One region of the Brevibacillus sp. BD137 genome, then DNA from elsewhere that is predicted to be linked to it. Evidence: riboswitches for the same ligand, from Rfam matches in the RefSeq annotation. Region 1 holds a riboswitch; each other region holds the start of a gene.
What was found. Region 1 has a riboswitch for S-adenosylmethionine ahead of ODZ53_RS07985 (BMP family lipoprotein). Riboswitches for the same ligand answer to the same signal wherever they lie in the genome.

Region 1 (6,585 bases):
GATACAGCTTGAACTGATTCAATTGGAACAAGAGCTTAACACCCTCATCCATAGCACACGGAAAAATGGCTAACAAAAAATGACTTCACCAAACTGCTTTTGGGCGAAGTCATTTTTTATTTGTTACAACGGCTGTAAATTATCGTTCATTTTCTTCAAAACGCGGTTAAAGATAGCGAGCTCTGCTTCGTCAACGCCGCGGAGTGCCAGCTCTTCTTGCACTTTTGCAGCCTCCAACCATTCCGGGAACCGTTCGATTGCTTGCGGAGACAAGGACACATAGCGCTCACGCTTGTCATCACCCTCTGAGCGAATGATCCAGCCCATCTCTTCCAAACGGGTGAGTGTCCGGGTAATCGTCGGGGCTTCAACATTCAGGTAGTTGCTCAATTGAACCTGAGTAAGCGATTCACGATAATGCAAGCAAAGAATAATACCCCATTGCGAGCTGTATAATCCCATGGGAGCCATAGACCCATTTAGTGATTTGCTGAATATTCTTGCGGTTTGGCTAATTCGATGACCATAATATTGCATGAGTATATACCTCCAGGAAAGCTGGTCCGATATATCGTACACTTATTGCTTAAGTAAATATGTACAATAACATACTAGCAGTTCTGGACATATAAGTAAACGTTTATTCGATGGCGAAATTATGGATTTTCTGACACAAATAGAATCAGGCGAGTGTCATGAAAGAAGACACTCACCTGGGTGAAAAATACGGCGGTACAGTGCATTTAATCTGCGGACAAGATGCTCAGTGGACCTTTTTCATTGATGATTGGCTCCAGTTCATAGACCGAAATGGGGAACATGGGGAAACCGACGTAGTAGGGCGTAATTTCGTACAACTGGAAGTAGATGACCAGTGCTTTGTCGGCGATGTAATAATCTTGATCGGGCTTAATCGAAGTAAAGCCATTAAGTGTGGGGATGTTTCTTTCTTTGATTTGACGCTTGATGTTTTCGGAAATCACCTTGACGTAATCGCTTCCTGGCTTGAATAATTCCCGCAGCGTATACAGCTTGCCTGTTTGGATATCAGCGGTGATCGAACCGAGGAAGGTCATGCCGTGAGCCATTTGCGGTGTATAGGCGTAGTTGCTCAACACAACACTGAAAATGCCGCGTTCGTTTGTCTTGATTTCGTAGCTTCCTTGCATTTCTGTATTTCCCGGTACCTGGACCCGTTGTTGCTCGTGAATTAAGCCTTGAACCGTTTGATAAATCGCCCGGTTGATATCTTTTTCCGCTTGCTGGTTGGCTAATCCCGCCAATTGCGGATAGTAAATCGTGGTGTTCGGACGGCTAATCGTCCGTGTCAGCACGGTAGCTGGCAATTGATTAAGTTCCACTTTTCTCCGTTTACCTCCTGTACGCGAGAGTTGTGTAATAGCCTATTCGAAATTGTTTTTGGCTGTTCTCACTTTTTTCACAAATTTGCCAAAGGTTTGGCTATATAATGGGGAAAGAATCCGATACATAAGTAAAAAGGAAAAGGGGGGCAATTATGATTCAATTGATTCGCAATACCTTAACTGACAAAGAAGGCTTTATGATTTTTATCCTATGGAATCATTTGTGGATGGCGGGGCTCATTGCCTACCAAGTGGATGTGAATTTCTGGAAAGTGACGTCCTTGGGATTGCTGGTCACTTTAATTGTTTCGCCGTATTATTTCATTCGCAAGGATAGTCTTGTAATTCGTTACCTGGTGGCAATTGGACTCATGTTTTATGCGATTTCATTCGATCACTTTACCGATTACCAGGAGATCACCTTCCTCGCTTTTATCGTCATGGGCTTTTTAGCAGCGTATTTGGATTGGAAGCTGGTCGTAACAGCGGGAATTACCCAAATCATTGTCACGGTTATTGGGTTCTACACAGGAACCTACCAGATCTTCGATGGCGATTTTTCGGAGCTCAATTTGCTTATGCGTATTGTCACGATTCTCATGATGATGGGAGCCGTAACGTATCTCTGTCTCGCCGGACAAGCCTCTCTGCAAAAAGCGCACGACGCAAGGCAGGAAGCGGAAGAGAAGGAGCGCCGTCTGGGAGAAATGCTTTTGAACATCCAGGAAATGACGGAGCAGCTAGATCGTACAAGCGATCATGTGCATGAGCATGCGGAAGGTACGAAGCGCAATACAGATGAAATGATGGTAGCCTTCAAGGAAGTCGCCGTCGGCATGGAATCACAGGCGAATTCTACGGTGAAGATCGAAGAAGAGGTTCAATCCATCGATCAGGAAATCGAGGCAGTCACATCGCAGACCAACGCAATGAAAACAGAATCGCAACAAAACAACCGTCGTCTGACAGAAAGCGTTCAGATGATGAACGATCTGTCCTCACAGATGGAGCAAATTGTGCAAGCAGTCAATGTAGCAGCCTCTACGATTCACCAGCTCAATCGGCAGGCGAATCGCGTAGAGGAAATTGTCGGCGCTATTAATCAGATCGCGACACAAACGAATCTCTTGGCACTGAATGCGGCGATTGAATCGGCGCGTGCAGGCGAGCATGGACGGGGATTTGCTGTGGTAGCGGATGAGGTACGCAAGCTGGCAGAACAAAGCGCGACAGCCACACAGGAAATTACCGACATTCTCAAGTCACTCCACCAGGAAAGTGAGAATGCGGTGCAACATATGAGCAGTGGGGAAGTGTCTGTTGCAAAAGGCCAAGAGCTGGCCGTAAAAACAGTGGCCTCCATTGAAGCAGTGCGTGCTGGTATGATGGCCTTCCTAGAAGCAGCTGATCAAGTAAGCTCCAGCATGGACCGGGTAAAAGTGCGTTCCGGCGAGGTTGCCATCGAGATGTCGACCATTACAGCCGTAACCGAGGAATCCGTAGCCAACTTAGAAGAGCTGTTTGCGACAGCAGAAAACCAGCATCAAAAAGTGCGTGAGATTACGGAAGAGCTGGGCGAGCTGAATACGTTGTCGCATCGCCTCCAGCAAACCTTTCACGTAAATTAGAGGTTGCGCTTCTCGCCAATTTCTCGGTGCTGAAAAGATGACTTTTTAAACTTTTATTTACTTGTAGAAGTGTTTGGAATTGAGAAAAAAGAATTGCATTTTCGAACCGTTCTGCTAGAATGAATTCCATTGTAACTAAATATATTCACCCACCTTATCAAGAGCGGCGGAGGGACTGGCCCGATGATGCCCGGCAACCACTGATCATGTCTATGCATGAACAGAAAGGTGCCAATTCCTGCAAAACCTGTACCATGGTTTTGACAGATGAGGAAGAGAACGGCTTCGTACGCAAACTCTTCCTCCGGGGAGAGTTTTTTTGTTGTATTTGTAAAAGAAGAGGAGGAATAAACGAACGATAAATTAATTTTATAAGAGAATATTCGTAAATGGTATTGAAAAAATAGGTAAAAAGCCGTACATTACCTAATAGGATAAAGAAAAACGTAAAGTTCGGATAGGGAGAGATACATCATGAAGAAGTTATTGCTGGCATTAACGACATTCGCAGTATTGGCAACAGGGTGCTCGACTGGCACAAGCGCACCGGCAGATCAGCCAGGAGGACAAGCAGCAGGACAAGAGGGCGCGGCCAAAAAGCGAATTGCCTTGATTTTGCCTGAGAAAATCGGTGTCAATCCATTCTTCCAACAAATGGACGAGGGTGCCAAGAAAGCTGCACAAGAGCTGGGGGCAGAAGTAAAAACGATCGAATCTACAGACCATGGAGCGATTGAAGAAAATCTGCGTGTGGCTGTTGCAGAAAATTATGATTTGATCATCACTTCTTCCTTTACATCAGAGGATGCATTGAAAAAAGTAGCTACCGAAAATCCTGACCGTAATTTTGCGATTATTGATACGGTAGTGGATTTGCCAAACGTTCGCAGTGTTACCTTCCGCGAGCAGGAAGCGGCTTACCTGGTGGGAGCAGCAGCAGGCTTGGCAACGAAAACGAACAAAGTGGGTATGGTTGTCGCTCTTGATATTCCGCAGTTGAAAAAATGGACGGTTGGCTTCGGAGAGGGCTTGAAAGCGACAAATCCAAAAGCAGAGCTCATGGTCAACTATGTAGGAAGCTTCACTGACCCGGCAAAAGCGAAGGAATTGGCTTTGCTCCAAGCTTCCAAAGGCGCTGATTTCATTAACGGTGCAGCAGCAGTAGGCGACCTCGGCGTTTTCGAAGCGGCGAAGGAAAAAGGTTTCTTCACAGCAGGTCAGGACGTTGACCGTACGACGATTGATCCAGAGCATATTGTTCTGTCCCAATTGAAAGGAACTGACGCGGCAGCTTATGAAACCGTGAAGACCTTTGTAGAAGGAACGTTCAAACCAGGTGTTGTGGCATACGGCTTGAAGGAAAAAGGTGTTGGTGTAACCTATGTCACGCACGAAAGCAAGACGCCGCTGAACGCTTTTATTGGACAAGAAGTGGTGGATAAAGTGAAAGCGATCAGCGATGAGATTGTAGCGGGTAGCCGCAAAGTACCAGACCAGTTTTAAAAAGGTTCTCGGTACTGAACGTTTATTTATAGCTTGTGCACAGTGATGGATGTGACCGACTACGGCTGTGTAGTCGGTCTTCCATTTTCATAAAAGGACGTACAGAAATGAGGGAGTGGGAATGACCGATCGCTTGGAAATGAGGGCCATGACCAAGAAGTACGGAGATTTTACCGCTAACGACAAGGTGTCGTTCTCACTGGCAGCAGGAGAGGTCCATGCGATTGTCGGGGAAAATGGAGCGGGCAAAACGACACTGATGCGGATGCTGTACGGGATGGAGCAGCCGACGTCGGGAGAGATCGTGTTAAACGGCAAGCCAGTTGTTTTTCGCGGACCAGAGGACGCGATTCGAAATGGAATCGGGATGGTTCACCAGCACTTTATGCTCTTCGGAGAATTCAGTGTGACTGAAAATATCGTGATCGGATATGAGCCGAAGCAAGCAGGCTTTTTCAACAGAAAGGACGCAGAGGAAAAGGTGCGGGCGCTGAGTGAGCAGTATCGCATTCCGATTCATCCGCAGGCTATGGTAGCAAATTGCTCGATCGGGGAACAGCAACGGGTCGAAATTCTGAAGGTCCTGTATCAGGGAGCGGATATTATCGTGTTGGACGAGCCGACTGCTGTCCTTACCCCGCTGGAGGTACGCGACCTGCTGCAAACGATTCGAAACTTGGCAAAGAGCGGCAAGAGCGTCATTTTGATTACACACAAGTTGCAGGAAGTCATGGAGGTAGCCGATCGTATTACGGTACTGCGCGGGGGCAAAGTGACGGGAACGGTTTCGCGGAATGAGACAAATGCGGATGATTTGGCAAGATTGATGGTCGGACGAGAATTGCAGGAGCTAGCTGAACGAGTCCCTCTGGAAAAAGGCCCCTTGTTGCAGGTGGAGAATCTTGCGGTTCGAGAAAAGCAGACCCTGCTCGATCAAGTCAGCTTTACCGTACACCACGGGGAAATCGTAGGAATCGCAGGTGTTTCCGGGAATGGACAATCCGAGCTGCTACAAGCGATCAGTGGTTTGCGAGCGGCACAGGAGGGTACGGTGCGGTTAGGTGGCAAGGATGTGACGAACAAATCAGTAGCCACCATTCGAGATGCCGGCTTGGCACATATTCCGGAGGATCGCTACCTGTGGGGAACGGCCAAACTCTCAAGCGTCGAGGAAAATGCGTTGATGGGCTATCAGCGAAAGCCTGCTTATAACCGCCGTGGCGTCGTTTTGCGGGAGAAATTCCGCCAAGTCGTAAAAGGCTGGGTTGATCAGTTTGCCATCAAAACAGGTTCCCGACAATTGCAGGAGCTGGCAGGGAATCTGTCAGGTGGAAATTTGCAAAAGCTGATCGTAGCAAGGGAGTTGGGACATGAAACTCCGTTTTTGATTGCAGCTGAGCCTACGCGAGGCGTGGATATCGGTGCCATGGAGTACATCCATCAGGCGCTGATCGAAAAGCGCAATCAGGGAGACGGGATCCTGCTCGTCTCCTCCGAGTTGTCCGAAATTCTCGCCTTGTCTGACAGAATTTTGGTCATGTATAAAGGGAGAATCGCAGGAGAGCTGTCACGCCTGGAGGCAACCGAAGAAAAAATCAGCGTGATCATGGCGGGAGGAAGCATTCATGGCAGCAATCAAAGAGCTATCTAAGTCATTGGTTCAGCCGTTCTTGGCTGTCGTCATCGGTTTGTTGACCGGGGCACTGGTTATTGCTGCCGTTGGCGAATCGATCTTGGGAACCTACCAGGAAATGTGGAAAGGGGCCTTTGGCAGTTTTTATTTCTTAACGTCTACCTTAGCGAGAGCCACACCTATCATGCTGATTGCCTTGGGTCTTTCCCTCGCATTTCGGGCAGGGGTATTCAACCTGGGAGCGGAAGGGCAAATGGTGCTTGGTGCCGTCAGTGCTGCGTTAGTCGCGATCTATTTGCCAGCGCCGGGAATGATCAAAATTGTGGCGGGTATTTTCGCGGGAATGGCGGTTGGCGGGTTCTGGGCGTTGTTGCCGGGCTTTATGGAAGCACGCTTTCGCATTCCGTTGCTCATCTCTACGTTGCTCTTTAACTATATTGCGGTATTGTTTGCGAGC
Region 2 (6,585 bases), on a different contig from region 1:
TTTTGAAGGCGGTGGAAAGAGGAATGATTCAGTTCCACTCGAAACAATCCACCTGTTTCAAGGGTAATGCCAGTGTGTAATTGCCCCAGCTCACGAAAACTGTCAAAGAGCCGAGATACGTACCGAGCATTGCGGCCAATTTCATCCATGTACCGCTTTTTGGAATCGATTTCTTCCAATACGACAGCTGGTATGACGATTTCGTTGTCAGCGAAAGAAAACATCGCCCTTGGATCTTGCAGGAGTACGTTGGTGTCCAGTACGTAGATTTTCTTCAAAATCTCGCCTCCTATTACCCTTCTTATATACCCTATGCAATTTTTGGAGGGATGCTCAAGTGCGGCGACGTGATGTACTACAGTCTATGTTCAGGTAGACAGAGATAGACGACCCATTGGCAGAATGAAAATGGACAGCCCAGAACAAAATACTTGTAACCCTGCCCTCCTAACGAAGGAAGGCAATACTGGGAAAGGGAGAATGCCTGTGAAACGGATCATGATCTACTGTCTCGGTTTTAGCTTGTTGCTTACAGCATGTACGTCAGGCAATAAAACCCCGACGAATCAGGCTGCACAACAGCCGAAGCATGCCACTCATACTCAGCGTGTTCAGCAAACAGCTCCTCAGCCTGCTTATAATCAATCTTCCCAAGCCACCGCTGATCGTCTCGCCCAACTAGCAACACGTGTGAAAAGGGTGCACAGCGCTACGGCTGTGGTCATGGGCAAATATGCGGTAGTCGGTATTACTGTGGATCCGAATCTGGATCGCCCAGAAGTTGGCGTCATTAAATATACGGTTGCGGAAGCTCTGAAAGAAGACCCCCAAGGAGCGAATGCTGTCGTAACGGCAGATCCTGCCTTCGTACAGCGGTTACGGGAAATGAGAGATGATATTCGTCGCGGCCATCCTGTTGCCGGAATTACCGAAGAGTTGGCGGATATGGTAGGTCGGATCATACCCCAACTGCCACGCAGTGTGCAGCCTCGTGAAGAAACCCCTTCCCAAGTAAAAGAAAAACGCATGCACAAAGAGCCACAAGGACAAAACAAAATCAACGCAAATCGTACAGGAACACCTTAAAGAAAAAGAGGTATCCCCCGGAATTAAGCCCGGGAGAATACCTCTTTTTCTTTATAAGCTGGTGCTTCAGATGGCAAATGATCCAGTGCTTGCTTCAAATCTGCCACCAAGTCATCAAAATCCTCTAAACCAGCTGACAATCTGATCAAACCATCTGTGATTCCCCTTGCAGCTCTTTCTTCAGCGGGCATCGCTGCATGTGACATCGTAGCTGGATACGAGAGAATCGTTTCCACTGCCCCGAGGCTGACTGCCACAATCGGCAATTTCACGCGATCAAACAGCGCTTTTGCACGCTCACGGCTCCCTACATCAAAGGAAAGAACAGCCCCATGACCGGTCGCTTGTTGTGTTTGAATCAGGTGACCGGGGTGATCCGCCAGTCCCGTATAGTAAACGCGACTTACTTGTGGATGCGTAGACAACCACTCAGCCAAGCCCGCGGCTGTCTTCGTGCTCACATCCAGTCGGGCTTTCAATGTTTTGAGCCCTCGCATCACGAGCCAGCAGTCCTGCACACCCAAAATCGCTCCCATGCCATTCTGGATAAAGTAGAGCTGCTCCCCTAACCCAGCTTCTCTGGTCACGGCCAGACCAGCCACGACGTCGCTATGCCCTCCAATAAACTTTGTTGCACTATGAATGACCACATCTGCGCCAAGTTCCAATGGTCGCTGGTAATACGGGGTAAGGAACGTATTATCGACAATGACGAGCAAGCCGTGCTCCTTCGCGATACGAGAAACCGCTGCAATATCTGTCACCTTTAAGGTAGGATTGGAGGGGGTCTCCAGGTAAACCCCTTTCGTTGCCGGTGTAATAGCCGCACGAACGGCTTCTGTCTCTGTCGCATCCACGAACGTTACAGAGATGCCCATTCTCGACAATACCTTGGTCAAAAACCGAAACGTGCCACCGTATACATCTTCCGCCACTACAACATGATCTCCGGCAGAAAACAGCATGAACACGCTGGAAATGGCAGCCATGCCAGATGAGAACGCGAAACCGCGTGCGCCTCCCTCCAGAGACGCAATGGCTTCTTCCAAAGCCTGCCTAGTCGGATTGCCTGATCTGGCATAATCGAATACACCTGGCTGATCGATATCAGCCTGATGAAACGTAGAAGCTTGATAAATCGGAACCGACGACGCACCTGTGAACGGGTCAATGCAAGTGGAACCGTGGAGGATCTTGGTGGCAAAATTCATCGTACACTCCCCCCTACGACCAAACTAGCATTCAAGGCCTGAAACAAATCGGCTACGACATCATCTGGATGCTCGATGCCAACCGACAGCCGCAACAATCGATCACAAACACCGACATGCTCTCTGACTTCTTGCGGGATATCCGCGTGAGTCTGCGTCGCCGGATACGTACACAATGACTCAACACCACCCAGGCTTTCAGCAAAGGACACGATTTGCAGATTTTGCAAGAACAATCCCACCTGCTCCACATCGCGTACGCGGAACGATACCATCCCACTATGCCCTGTCGCTTGATTCACCTGGATCTCATGTCCCGGATGCTCTGGCAGACCCGGATAAAATACCTCCGCTACTGCCGGATGCTCACGCAGCTTTTCCGCTACAATCAAGGCATTGGATTGATGGCGCTCCATCCGCAATGCCAATGTTTTCATCCCGCGAATGAGAAGCCAGCAATCTTGAGGTCCGAGTACAGCACCGATTGAATTGTGCAAAAACCGGATTTTTTCCGACAACTCTTCTCCTTTTGTTACGATGAGTCCAGCCAACACATCGTTGTGTCCTGCCAAATACTTGGTCGCACTATGTAAGACGATATCTGCACCAAGCTCTAGTGGGCGTTGACAATACGGGGTTAAGAATGTGTTGTCTACAATCGTCAGGAGACTGTGCTGCTTCGCCAATTGTGCTACTGCTCGAATATCGGTAATCTGCATGAGCGGATTGGTTGGTGTCTCGACGAAAATAGCCTTTGTGTCTGGGCGAATCGCATTTTTCAGTGCACCAATGTCACGCAAATCCACGTACGAAAACGTCAGACCGTAACGAGAGAGCACTTGTTCGAACAATCGATAGGTTCCCCCGTACAGATCGAGCGAAACAATCAGATGATCTCCTTGGGAAAACAAACCCATAACGGTATGAACAGCAGCCATCCCTGAGGCGCAAGCGAATCCTGCATCTCCTGATTCCGCTATAGCGATGGTCTCCTCCAAAATGGTGCGAGTAGGATTAGCTGTGCGCGTATAGTCATAGCCAGTGCTCTGGCCCAAGGCAGGATGACGATAAGCCGTTGCATAGTAAACAGGAAAGCTCACCGCCCCTGTTTTTTCGTCTTTGCCTACTCCCGCCTGAATCAACTTTGTTTCCATTTTCATGTCTGTTTCTCTCCCTCCAATAGTGTACGAGGGCATCAAAAAAGCCCTCTTTCCTCTGAAAGAAGGCTTTGTTTACGTCACCGTAAGCAAATCCTTCTCATCTTTCAGAGTTTGATAACTCTGCAGGAATTAGCACCATTATCTCCCTGTTAAAATACAGGTGATTGGTTGCCGGGCATCATCGGGCCAGTCCCTCCGCCGCTCTGGATAAGAAGATTGCTATTCAATTCGATTGACCCTAATACTAATGGATCGGTAGGATTCTTGTCAACAATTTATTTCCACCCGTTAATTTGCATCTTTCAGGGCAGTCATAACTTGATTGTCCAGCTTCGCTGCTGCGTTTTTGTCATACGTCTTTTCATATTGTGGTTCTGCGGAAATACGGGAACCGTAAAACATAATATCACGAACAGCCTCAATTTTGATCTCTACCATGGCCAGCTTGAGCGGAACACCTTCCAGGCGGTCTGTTTTAACGACAGCACGACCATTAATGGCGAAAGACGAGCCGGCACCGATCAAATGCAGGACAACCTGCGGTTCCTTCGCAATATTAGCCAAAATACGTGAGCGATTATCCACGGCAAAACGAATCGTATCGGCGCTGACAGCAAACGTCCAGGACAAGGAACTGAGCGATGGTGCTCCTGACTCATGGTCTACTGTGCCCAAGGTAACAAAACGCTCCTTTTGCAAGAGCTTGAATAAATCTTCGGAAAGAGTTTGGGAAACAGTTTCAGCCATTTCAAAGCCTCCTATCAAACGTTTAGTACGTTCATTTTACCCTTCGCATAGCTGATAGGCAAACGTTTCCTCTTCACCTTGATTCTGGTTGTCTTTTTCCCTAGACTGGTAGGTAACGATACCGAATGATGGAAGGGGATGGACAGCTTGTCGCCTACAGATCGCCTCATGCAGCAAATTGACCAAGTACTTGAAGAGCTTCAGGAAGTTCGAAAGGTAAATGAGCGGATGCACAAAATTGCGATGTTCTTAGAAGATATCCGATTAGCAGATGTGATCCAAAATTACACAGCCCCGCGCAAGCTGCTCTGGATCAATTTCCTCGCAGGTCTTGCCCGGGGTCTGGGATTGACGATTGGTACTGCTATCGTTTTGGCTTTCCTCGGCTCCCTCTTGACGCAATTTCTTTCGATCCCCATTCTGGGGGACTACATCAGACAATTGGTGGAGTACGTCGAGACTTACAAGCAACGGCCTTAATGATAGAGACTAGTCTCTGTCCTCGTCATGATCGTCATCATCGTGATCTTCATTCCATTCCTTACCGTGCTTTTTCCAATAGCCATACGCATTGCCGTTGGGATGCTTATCTTTCTGCTTGCCTTTTTCTTTTTTCTTTTTGTCATCATCATCGTCTTCATCGCCGTCTGTAGGCTTCACAGGCTCGACAATGACCTTTGTGCTGAGTGCAACGTCAGCTTTCTTAATCAGCTTATCGTCTTCATACAATGCGAATTGAATCGATTTGGCACTAAAGGAATGATTCTTGTAAGACAACGTCAAAGAAAACTCGCCTTTGTCATTCGGTTTAATCTCTTTTTTCTTCCCGTCAGGAGCGATCACAACCAGCTCAGCATCGTCCTTTTTGTTCCAGCCGCTTACTGTCCCCTTCACCTGGATGGACTTGGCGGCAGGATTGTTTACAGCAGTCGCCTTGATGACAAATTCGGTCGCTTGATCCTTGTCAGGAGCGTTAACGATTTCTACCTGAACGGATTCGGAATCAACCTTCTTGCCATCCTCGTAAACCTCGATCAAGGCTTTTTGATCTTTTGCTGCTTGTACATCCTTTACTGAAACCGTAAAGCTGCCTACGCCATCCCACAGCTTCTTCACGTTTGCGTCTTTTTTCACGCCATTATAGGTGACAGTTACTTTATCTGCCCCCTGCTTGACAATTCCTTTTACCTTTAATTCCTTTTTCTTCGCATCCAATACAGACATAGTATGGATGATCATTTCCTGATCTTCTTCTGCTTTTGGAACGATCTTTACCTGTTCGCTATCGACCAGCTTGCTGCCCGCATAGGCACTTACGGTTACATACGGCTCATAGGATGCATCCGGAGCTTCAAAGCTGACCGTAAAAGAGTGCTCGTTGGTCGGAACGACTTCAATGATGTCGGAATTCGGCTTTTTCACTACCACCTTGGTGACATCCGAAGTCACAATCCCCTTTATGTACACCTTGTTATTTTCAGTCTTGGCATTTACGCTCACGATTTCTTCAGCATTCTCTGTCAGGCGCACTTCCAGCCAGATGTCGCTGTAGTACTCGTTGTAGATACGCTCCCACTCCGCTTTGTTTTCTTCCATATACGTTTGGAGCTTCGTATTCAAGTTGATTTCATCTACAATGATGTACAAGTGATCCGCTTGATTTTTCAAGAGCATGTTCAACGTGGTTGGATCATTTTGGGCCAGTTCTTTTAAATTGTAGCGCGTGACTTGCTTCCCCTCGTCATTCATGACTACCTTTGTGGCACTTGGACTAGCAATCGAGCTTGCATTGGCAAAAATTGGCGTTAAACAGCCAAGAATACCTGCCGCTGTCACAACTGCTAATACGGGCTTGGTCATGTACTTCTTCAATGGTAGTTCCCCCTTCTAGTCTGCCAAAATCCCCCTGCTTGCTTGGGTCTTTCATATTGACGGGAAATCATTTTCAAAAGTTGCAGCATCCAGGAAACCGCGTCTTATTACCTATGAAAAGCGCTTGAAACAAAAACCCCCCCAACTTCCGAATCATTTCGGCAAGTGGAGAGGAGTCTTTGTCCCGTTAGTTGCAGTTGTACTTGGGCTCACTTTCAATCGCGACCAATAAAGCTTCGGCTGATTCAGCAGGGTATCGCACTTCCACGGACTGTGAATCAGCGTTCCCCGATAGCACATACCAGCTACCTTCCTGACGGTAACCGATATCGCTCATTTGATGATCCTCATGTAGCAATTGCAAGAAAAAAGCAGCTGTATCCAAAGCAGAGCGGTCCTCTGGTCGCGCATCGGCAACCAATTGAATTTGGAGCCAATTAAAAAGTGCATCTTCACGCTTCACGCGATTCTCCTCACTTTCGCCCAGTTTGCTCCGGTTTGATCCGTAC
Region 3 (6,585 bases), on a different contig from region 1:
TGGCCGATGATTACTTTCGCAAGTTAAAGGTTCGCAACGACTCAGCGATCATTTTTGCATCAGCGAAGGGAAGTATTTTTGACGTTCCCACGTATGCCACTACCCTCAATAAGGTCATTCGTCGCAAGAACATCGAAACGAGATACAAGCATAACCTACTGGAGGTACGGGCGGATACCAAAGAAGCCGTCTTCGAGAATCTGGACACCAAAGAGCAGGTAGTATGGAAGTATGACATGCTTCATGTGACCCCTCCCATGAAAGCGCCCGATTTCATTGCAAACAGCGCATTGGCAGACACAGGAGGCTGGGTCGATGTCGATCCATTTACGCTTTTGCACAAGAGATTTCCCACTATTTTCGGCATTGGCGATTGCACGAATCTTCCCACGTCCAAAACCGGAGCTGCTATTCGCAAACAGGCGCCTGTGGTCGAGAAAAACCTGCTCGCGCTGATCAATGGTAATCCATTGACTGCCAAGTATGACGGTTATACATCCTGCCCACTCGTAACGGGGTACAACAAGCTGGTACTCGCCGAATTTGATTACAACCTGAAGCCGTGCGAAACCTTTCCTTTTGACCAATCCAAAGAAAGATTCAGTATGTACCTGATGAAAAAAGAACTGCTTCCCATCCTTTATTGGAATGGCATGCTAAAAGGATTGATGTGAGACAGTTTTCGAAGGAAAGAGGGAGACATCCATTTTGCGCGATCTGGAATCACTCCGGTATCTGCTTGAGTTACTCACGGAAAAAGCAAACAAATAATTGACAGGTTAAGGGAGGAATACACGATGTTATTGCGTTACTTTTATGATGAGAAGCTTGCCCATGCGTCTTATCTGGTCGGCTGCCAAAAAACCGGTGAGGCGATTGTGATCGATCCCGCTCGTAATCTGGCTCCTTATTTTCAGGTCGCCAAAGCAGAGGGAGTAACCATTGTAGCCGCCACCGAAACCCACATTCACGCTGATTTTGTATCTGGTGCTAGGGAACTGGGAGCAGTTCATCAAGCGAAGCTGTTTTTATCCAATGAGGGCGATGAAGATTGGAAATATCAATACGTGAAAGGCTTGAATCATCAGCTTGTGCACGATGGGGATCGCTTTTTTATCGGAAACTTGCTATTTGAAGTCATGCATACCCCTGGCCATACACCTGAGAGTATCTCCTTCCTTTTGACAGACCTTGGAGGGAATGCAGATCGCCCTATTGGGATCTTCACGGGAGATTTCGTCTTTGTCGGCGATATCGGCAGACCGGACTTGCTCGAAAAAGCAGCGGGAATGAAGGGGACGTCCGAGTTAGGTGCAAGAGCCATGTTCCAGTCCCTCCAAAAATTCAAGCAACTGCCGGATTATATACAGGTATGGCCAGCCCATGGCGCAGGAAGTGCTTGCGGGAAAGCACTGGGAGCCGTGCCGTCTTCTACCGTCGGCTATGAAAAGCTCTTTAACTGGGCGATGTCACACACGAGTGAAGAGGAATTCGTTCAGGCTCTCCTGGATGGACAACCAGAGCCGCCAACGTATTTTGCCGTGATGAAACGCGTGAATAAGGAAGGCCCTGCCTTGCTAAAGGAGCTTCCTGTTGTTCGAGAGTTCAACTCGCTTGAAGCGGTAAAGGAATCACTGGAAAACGGACAGATGATCGATACGCGACCTTTCCACAAATTTGCGAAGGGGCATCTGGCGGGAACACTTCACATTCCCTTTAACAAGTCATTTGCCAACTGGGCGGGTTGGATTGTCGATTACGATCGGCCCGTTCACATCCTGACCACCCCAGATGCGCTGGACGAGATTTTGCAAGCCTTGCATGCTGTAGGGATTGATCATGTCACAGGCTTTATCGACAGCACCAAACTAGTGGAAAGTGAAGTGTCTTCGCTCGAGACAATCGAAGAGGTATCACCGCTGGAAATTGCAGAACGGGTGGAAAAGGGAGAGGTTCACGTAGTAGATGTACGTAATTTGGCCGAGTGGGAGGAAGGACATATTCCAGATGCACAGCACATCATGCTCGGTACACTCGCCATGCGGCTAGATGAGATTCCTCACGATAAACCGCTTCTCGTACAATGCCGTTCCGGTGCCCGATCTGCCATTGGCGCAAGCATTCTTAAAGCAAACGGATTCAAGGATGTAATGAATTTGAGCGGCGGTATCTTACAATGGCAAATAGACCGCTTGCCAGTAGTAGAACGAGGATAAAACGAAACGAAATCAAAGCGAGTCGCTGCAAAGGGTGAGCCTATGACTATCGACCTAGTGATCACACTGTTTGTTATCGGTTTCGTGGGATCGTTCATTTCTGGTCTCGTTGGAATCGGGGGCTCCATCATCAAGTATCCGATGCTTCTGTACATTCCGCCCGCCCTTGGATTCGTTGCTTACACAGCTCACGAAGTATCCGGAGTAAGTGCCGTCCAAGTATTTTTTGCCACCCTAGCCGCTGTTTGGACTCTGCGCAAAGATAAGCTTATTCATTACCAGCTCGTTGTGTACATGGGAAGTGCCATTATTGTCGGGAGCTTGCTTGGAGGATATGGAGGAAAATTTCTTTCGGAAAATGCCGTCAATATCGTTTACGCCATCCTGGCCACGATTGCTGTAATCTTGATGTTCCTGCCAAAAAAGCGAATGGACGAACGTGAACAGACGACCGAGGTTATCTTTCATAAACCAACAGCTGTCTTATCTGCTTTGACGGTCGGAGGTGCCTCCGGAATTGTCGGGGCAGCGGGCGCTTTTATTTTGGTTCCCATCATGTTGATCATCCTCAAGATACCGACAAGAGTTGCGATTGCGTCCTCTCTTGCCATCACTTTTCTATCTTCCATTGGATCGACGATAGGGAAATGGATGGCAGGGGACATATTGCTGTGGCCATCCGTGATCATGGTAATCGCCAGTATCATGGCAGCGCCGCTCGGTACGAAGGTCAGCAAACGTTTGGGCACGCGGATTCTCCAATCCATTCTTGCCTTGTTGATCCTAGCCACCACGATTAAGATTTGGGCTGACATCCTCCTATTCATACGTGTATGAAGATTTACTTTTTTCACAAATAAAATAAAGAAAAATCAATTGTCATGGAACAGCATTGACATATCCGAGTAAAATGATAAGATAAAAAAGAATTTTACAATGAAATTAAATTTCATAGAACATTCTTATCGAGAGTGGTGGAGGGACTGGCCCGATGAAACCCGGCAACCTTGGTCTGATTGACCTTACGGTGCTAATTCCTGCGGAGTTAATCTGCGAGATGAGAAGGTGGGAAACGTGCAATCGCCCCTCTTCTTTTCGGAGAGGGGTTTTCTATATTTATAATCCGTAGTATTCTCATCTCTTTACTTTGTATTATTTAAAGGAGGAAACAACGTGCTTTATTATGCAGTCAAGCGTGGCTTTCTCATGATCGTTACGCTGTGGATGATTGTCACGGTAACGTTCGTGACGATGCACCTGATTCCTGGTGATCCATTCGCGTCAGATGCCAAAATGCTTCCAGAAGAAGTGGTGAAGAACATGCGAGCGGAGTACAAACTGGATCAGCCAATCACGGTACAGTACCTGCTCTATCTAAAAGGATTGCTGCAATTTGACTTAGGGCCCTCTATCCAGTCCAAGACGAGGGATGTGAACACACTGATTGCAGAGGGATTTCCCGCATCGGCTGTTCTGGGACTCCAGTCGTTTATGGTCGCGCTGGCAGGTGGAATCACACTGGGAATCGTAGCGGCACTCTATCACAATCGGACCTTGGATTTCTTGTCTATGTTTGCTGCCATCATCGGAATCTCCGTCCCCAGTTTTATTCTCGCGCCACTGTTGATCAAGTACTTAGCGGTCAAATGGGAGCTTTTACCCGTCGCTGCATGGGGGAGCTGGGAGCACTCGATTCTTCCAACACTTGCGCTCGCTATCGGTCCGCTCGCCATCATCGCTCGTTTTGTACGAGCCAGCATGCTTGAGGTTTGGCAACAGGAATACATAAGTACGGCAGAGGCCAAAGGGCTTGGCACCTTTTCCATTGTCGTTAGACACGGGATGCGCAACGCCATCCTGCCTGTTCTTACCTTTATCGGTCCGCTGTTTGCCAACCTGATGACCGGAACCTTTGTGGTGGAAAAGATTTTCGCCATTCCCGGGATCGGCAAATATTTCGTGGAAAGCATTTTTAACCGCGATTATCCCGTTATTTTGGGAACGACTGTGTTTTACAGCTTTGTGCTCATTTTTACTTTGTACATCATCGACCTGCTGTATCGGGTGATTGACCCGCGCATCAGATTAACGAGTGGAGGGAGGTAGCGTTATGGCCAATCAGGCAACACAACTGGATTCTCTGTTTCGACCAGTCGACCGAAATCGGCTTTCTGAGGAAATTCGGGAGCGGCCGAGTCTTGGGTATTGGCAGGAGGTATTGCAGAGGGTATCCAGTAACAAGCTGGCAATGCTCGGGTTCTTCCTGCTCGCAGCAGTGGTAACCCTCTCAATCATCGGTCCGCTTCTCGTTCCCCACAGTCCACATGAACAGTCTTTGATGAAAGGAAATCTGCCACTGTCAGGCGAGCACTGGTTTGGAACCGATGACTTGGGGCGGGACATGTGGGCACGTACCTGGGCAGGCGGACAAATCTCTTTGTTTATTGGTGTGGCGGCAGCAGCCATCGACCTCGTGATTGGTGTATGCATCGGCGGGATATCCGGTTACATGGCAGGGAGGAACAAGCTGGGTGACCGTGTAGACAACATCCTGATGCGGTTGGCTGAAATTCTGTACAGCATTCCGTATCTGCTGGTGGTAATCCTGCTGATGGTGGTTCTGGAGCCTGGACTCGCAACAATCATTATTGCCCTTTCGCTAACTGGCTGGGTGGGGATGGCCCGCCTGGTCAGAGGACAAATCATGCAGATCAAGCGGCAGGAGTTTGTGCTGGCCGCAGAAAAGCTGGGCACCTCTCATGCCAAAATCATCATCAAACATCTGCTGCCGAATACGATCGGCGTCATCATCGTCAACCTGACCTTTACAATTCCGCACGCGATTTTCGCCGAATCATTTCTCAGCTTTCTTGGGCTGGGTGTGCAAGCGCCAATAGCCAGCTGGGGAACCATGGCCAACGACGCGCTGGCGGTTATGCTGAGCGGCCAGTGGTGGCGACTGTTTTTTCCGGGATTCATGATTTCGCTTACGATGTTCGCGTGCAATGCACTCGGGGACGGTTTGCAGGATGCACTGGACCCACGGATCAGGAAATGAGGGGGGAGTACATTATGAAGCCTTTATTGGAAGTAGATCAGCTACACGTCTCCTTTCGCACGTACGGTGGTGAGGTGCAGGCAGTAAGAGGGGTTTCCTTTTCTGTGAAGGAGGGAGAGACGCTGGCGATTGTGGGGGAAAGCGGCTGCGGAAAAAGTGTGACGGCCCGGGCATTGATGGGGATGATTCCACCGCGATCTGGTCAGGTAAAAGGCGGCAGCATTCGGTTTCGCGGGCGTGAACTGACTGGGCTGACGAAGCTGGAATGGCAGCAGGTTCGCGGCTCGCAGATCGGTATGATCTTTCAGGACCCGATGACCTCGTTGAACCCCACGATGAAAATCGGTCAGCAGATTGCGGAAGGGCTGATCAAACATCGAAAGCATACGAAGATGGAAGCAAAGGAAGAGACGCTGAAACTGCTGGAGAGGGTAGGTATTCCAGAGGCGGCGAGGCGATTTGAACAATATCCGCACGAGCTAAGTGGAGGAATGCGGCAGCGTGTCGGAATCGCTATGGCGCTAGCCTGCCAACCGCAGTTGGTTATCGCGGATGAACCGACGACGGCGCTCGACGTGACCATTCAGGCACAGATACTTCGTCTGATGAAGGAATTGCAGGAGCAGTTGCAGACGTCGATCATTTTGATCACCCACGATCTGGGCGTAGTCGCAGAGGTGGCCGATCATGTAGCGGTCATGTACGCAGGTGAAGTGGTGGAGAGCGGCCCGGTGGGAGAGATTTTTGACAATCCGCGCCATCCATACACACAAGGGCTGTTGCAGTCTGTGCCACGTCTCGATGCAGGTAAAAAAGAACGACTGATTCCCATCGAAGGGACACCGCCGGATTTGTTTCGTCCGCCTGTTGGTTGCCCGTTCGCTGACCGATGCCGGTTTGCCATGGAAATTTGCCTGGAGCATATGCCGCAATCAAATTCGTTTTTCAATCAGCATGAGGCGAGCTGCTGGCTGAACGACCCGCGTGCCCGGGGAGCAGAAGCGTGGATGGTAGCAGGGAGGGAGACACATGGGTGACAACTTAGTAGAAGTGGAGAATCTCGCTAAATCGTTTGAGATTGGCAAAGGCCAACGGGTTAGAGCTGTTGACCGTGTCTCTTTTGAAATCAGGCGAGGGGAGACGCTCGGAATCGTTGGGGAAAGCGGCTGCGGAAAGTCTACGCTGGGTAGAACGATCGTTGGCCTGTACCCGGCTACTGCAGGGCGCATCCTGTTTCAAGGCAAAGACATTGCCAGGATGGATCGACGTGAGCGACGGGAAGCGAACCGCCACATGCAGCTGATCTTCCAG

Region 2: another riboswitch for S-adenosylmethionine. It lies ahead of ODZ53_RS02645 (aminotransferase class I/II-fold pyridoxal phosphate-dependent enzyme); the one in region 1 lies ahead of ODZ53_RS07985 (BMP family lipoprotein).
Region 3: another riboswitch for S-adenosylmethionine. It lies ahead of ODZ53_RS04495 (ABC transporter permease); the one in region 1 lies ahead of ODZ53_RS07985 (BMP family lipoprotein).

Annotation. Positions count from the first base shown of each region.
Region 1 covers NZ_JAOTNO010000003.1:279,665-286,249, reverse strand. Annotated here, with positions in the region: gene ODZ53_RS08005 (hypothetical protein) at 1-73, shown strand, start outside; gene ODZ53_RS08000 (MarR family winged helix-turn-helix transcriptional regulator) at 124-537, opposite strand; gene ODZ53_RS07995 (DUF3298 and DUF4163 domain-containing protein) at 744-1,361, opposite strand; gene ODZ53_RS07990 (methyl-accepting chemotaxis protein) at 1,517-2,992, shown strand; SAM riboswitch class I at 3,144-3,266, shown strand; gene ODZ53_RS07985 (BMP family lipoprotein) at 3,467-4,495, shown strand; gene ODZ53_RS07980 (ABC transporter ATP-binding protein) at 4,617-6,146, shown strand; gene ODZ53_RS07975 (ABC transporter permease) at 6,121-6,585, shown strand, end outside.
Region 2 covers NZ_JAOTNO010000001.1:492,121-498,705, forward strand. Annotated here, with positions in the region: gene ODZ53_RS02630 (PhoH family protein) at 1-278, opposite strand, end outside; gene ODZ53_RS02635 (YhcN/YlaJ family sporulation lipoprotein) at 481-1,086, shown strand; gene ODZ53_RS02640 (trans-sulfuration enzyme family protein) at 1,110-2,297, opposite strand; gene ODZ53_RS02645 (aminotransferase class I/II-fold pyridoxal phosphate-dependent enzyme) at 2,294-3,457, opposite strand; SAM riboswitch class I at 3,552-3,671, opposite strand; gene ODZ53_RS02650 (pyridoxamine 5'-phosphate oxidase family protein) at 3,746-4,204, opposite strand; gene ODZ53_RS02655 (DUF5665 domain-containing protein) at 4,343-4,684, shown strand; gene ODZ53_RS02660 (hypothetical protein) at 4,694-6,076, opposite strand; gene ODZ53_RS02665 (hypothetical protein) at 6,264-6,539, opposite strand; gene ODZ53_RS02670 (YlaH-like family protein) at 6,550-6,585, opposite strand, start outside.
Region 3 covers NZ_JAOTNO010000002.1:182,483-189,067, forward strand. Annotated here, with positions in the region: gene ODZ53_RS04480 (FAD/NAD(P)-binding oxidoreductase) at 1-674, shown strand, start outside; gene ODZ53_RS04485 (MBL fold metallo-hydrolase) at 798-2,216, shown strand; gene ODZ53_RS04490 (sulfite exporter TauE/SafE family protein) at 2,259-3,053, shown strand; SAM riboswitch class I at 3,176-3,280, shown strand; gene ODZ53_RS04495 (ABC transporter permease) at 3,390-4,322, shown strand; gene ODZ53_RS04500 (ABC transporter permease) at 4,327-5,274, shown strand; gene ODZ53_RS04505 (ABC transporter ATP-binding protein) at 5,289-6,311, shown strand; gene ODZ53_RS04510 (ABC transporter ATP-binding protein) at 6,304-6,585, shown strand, end outside.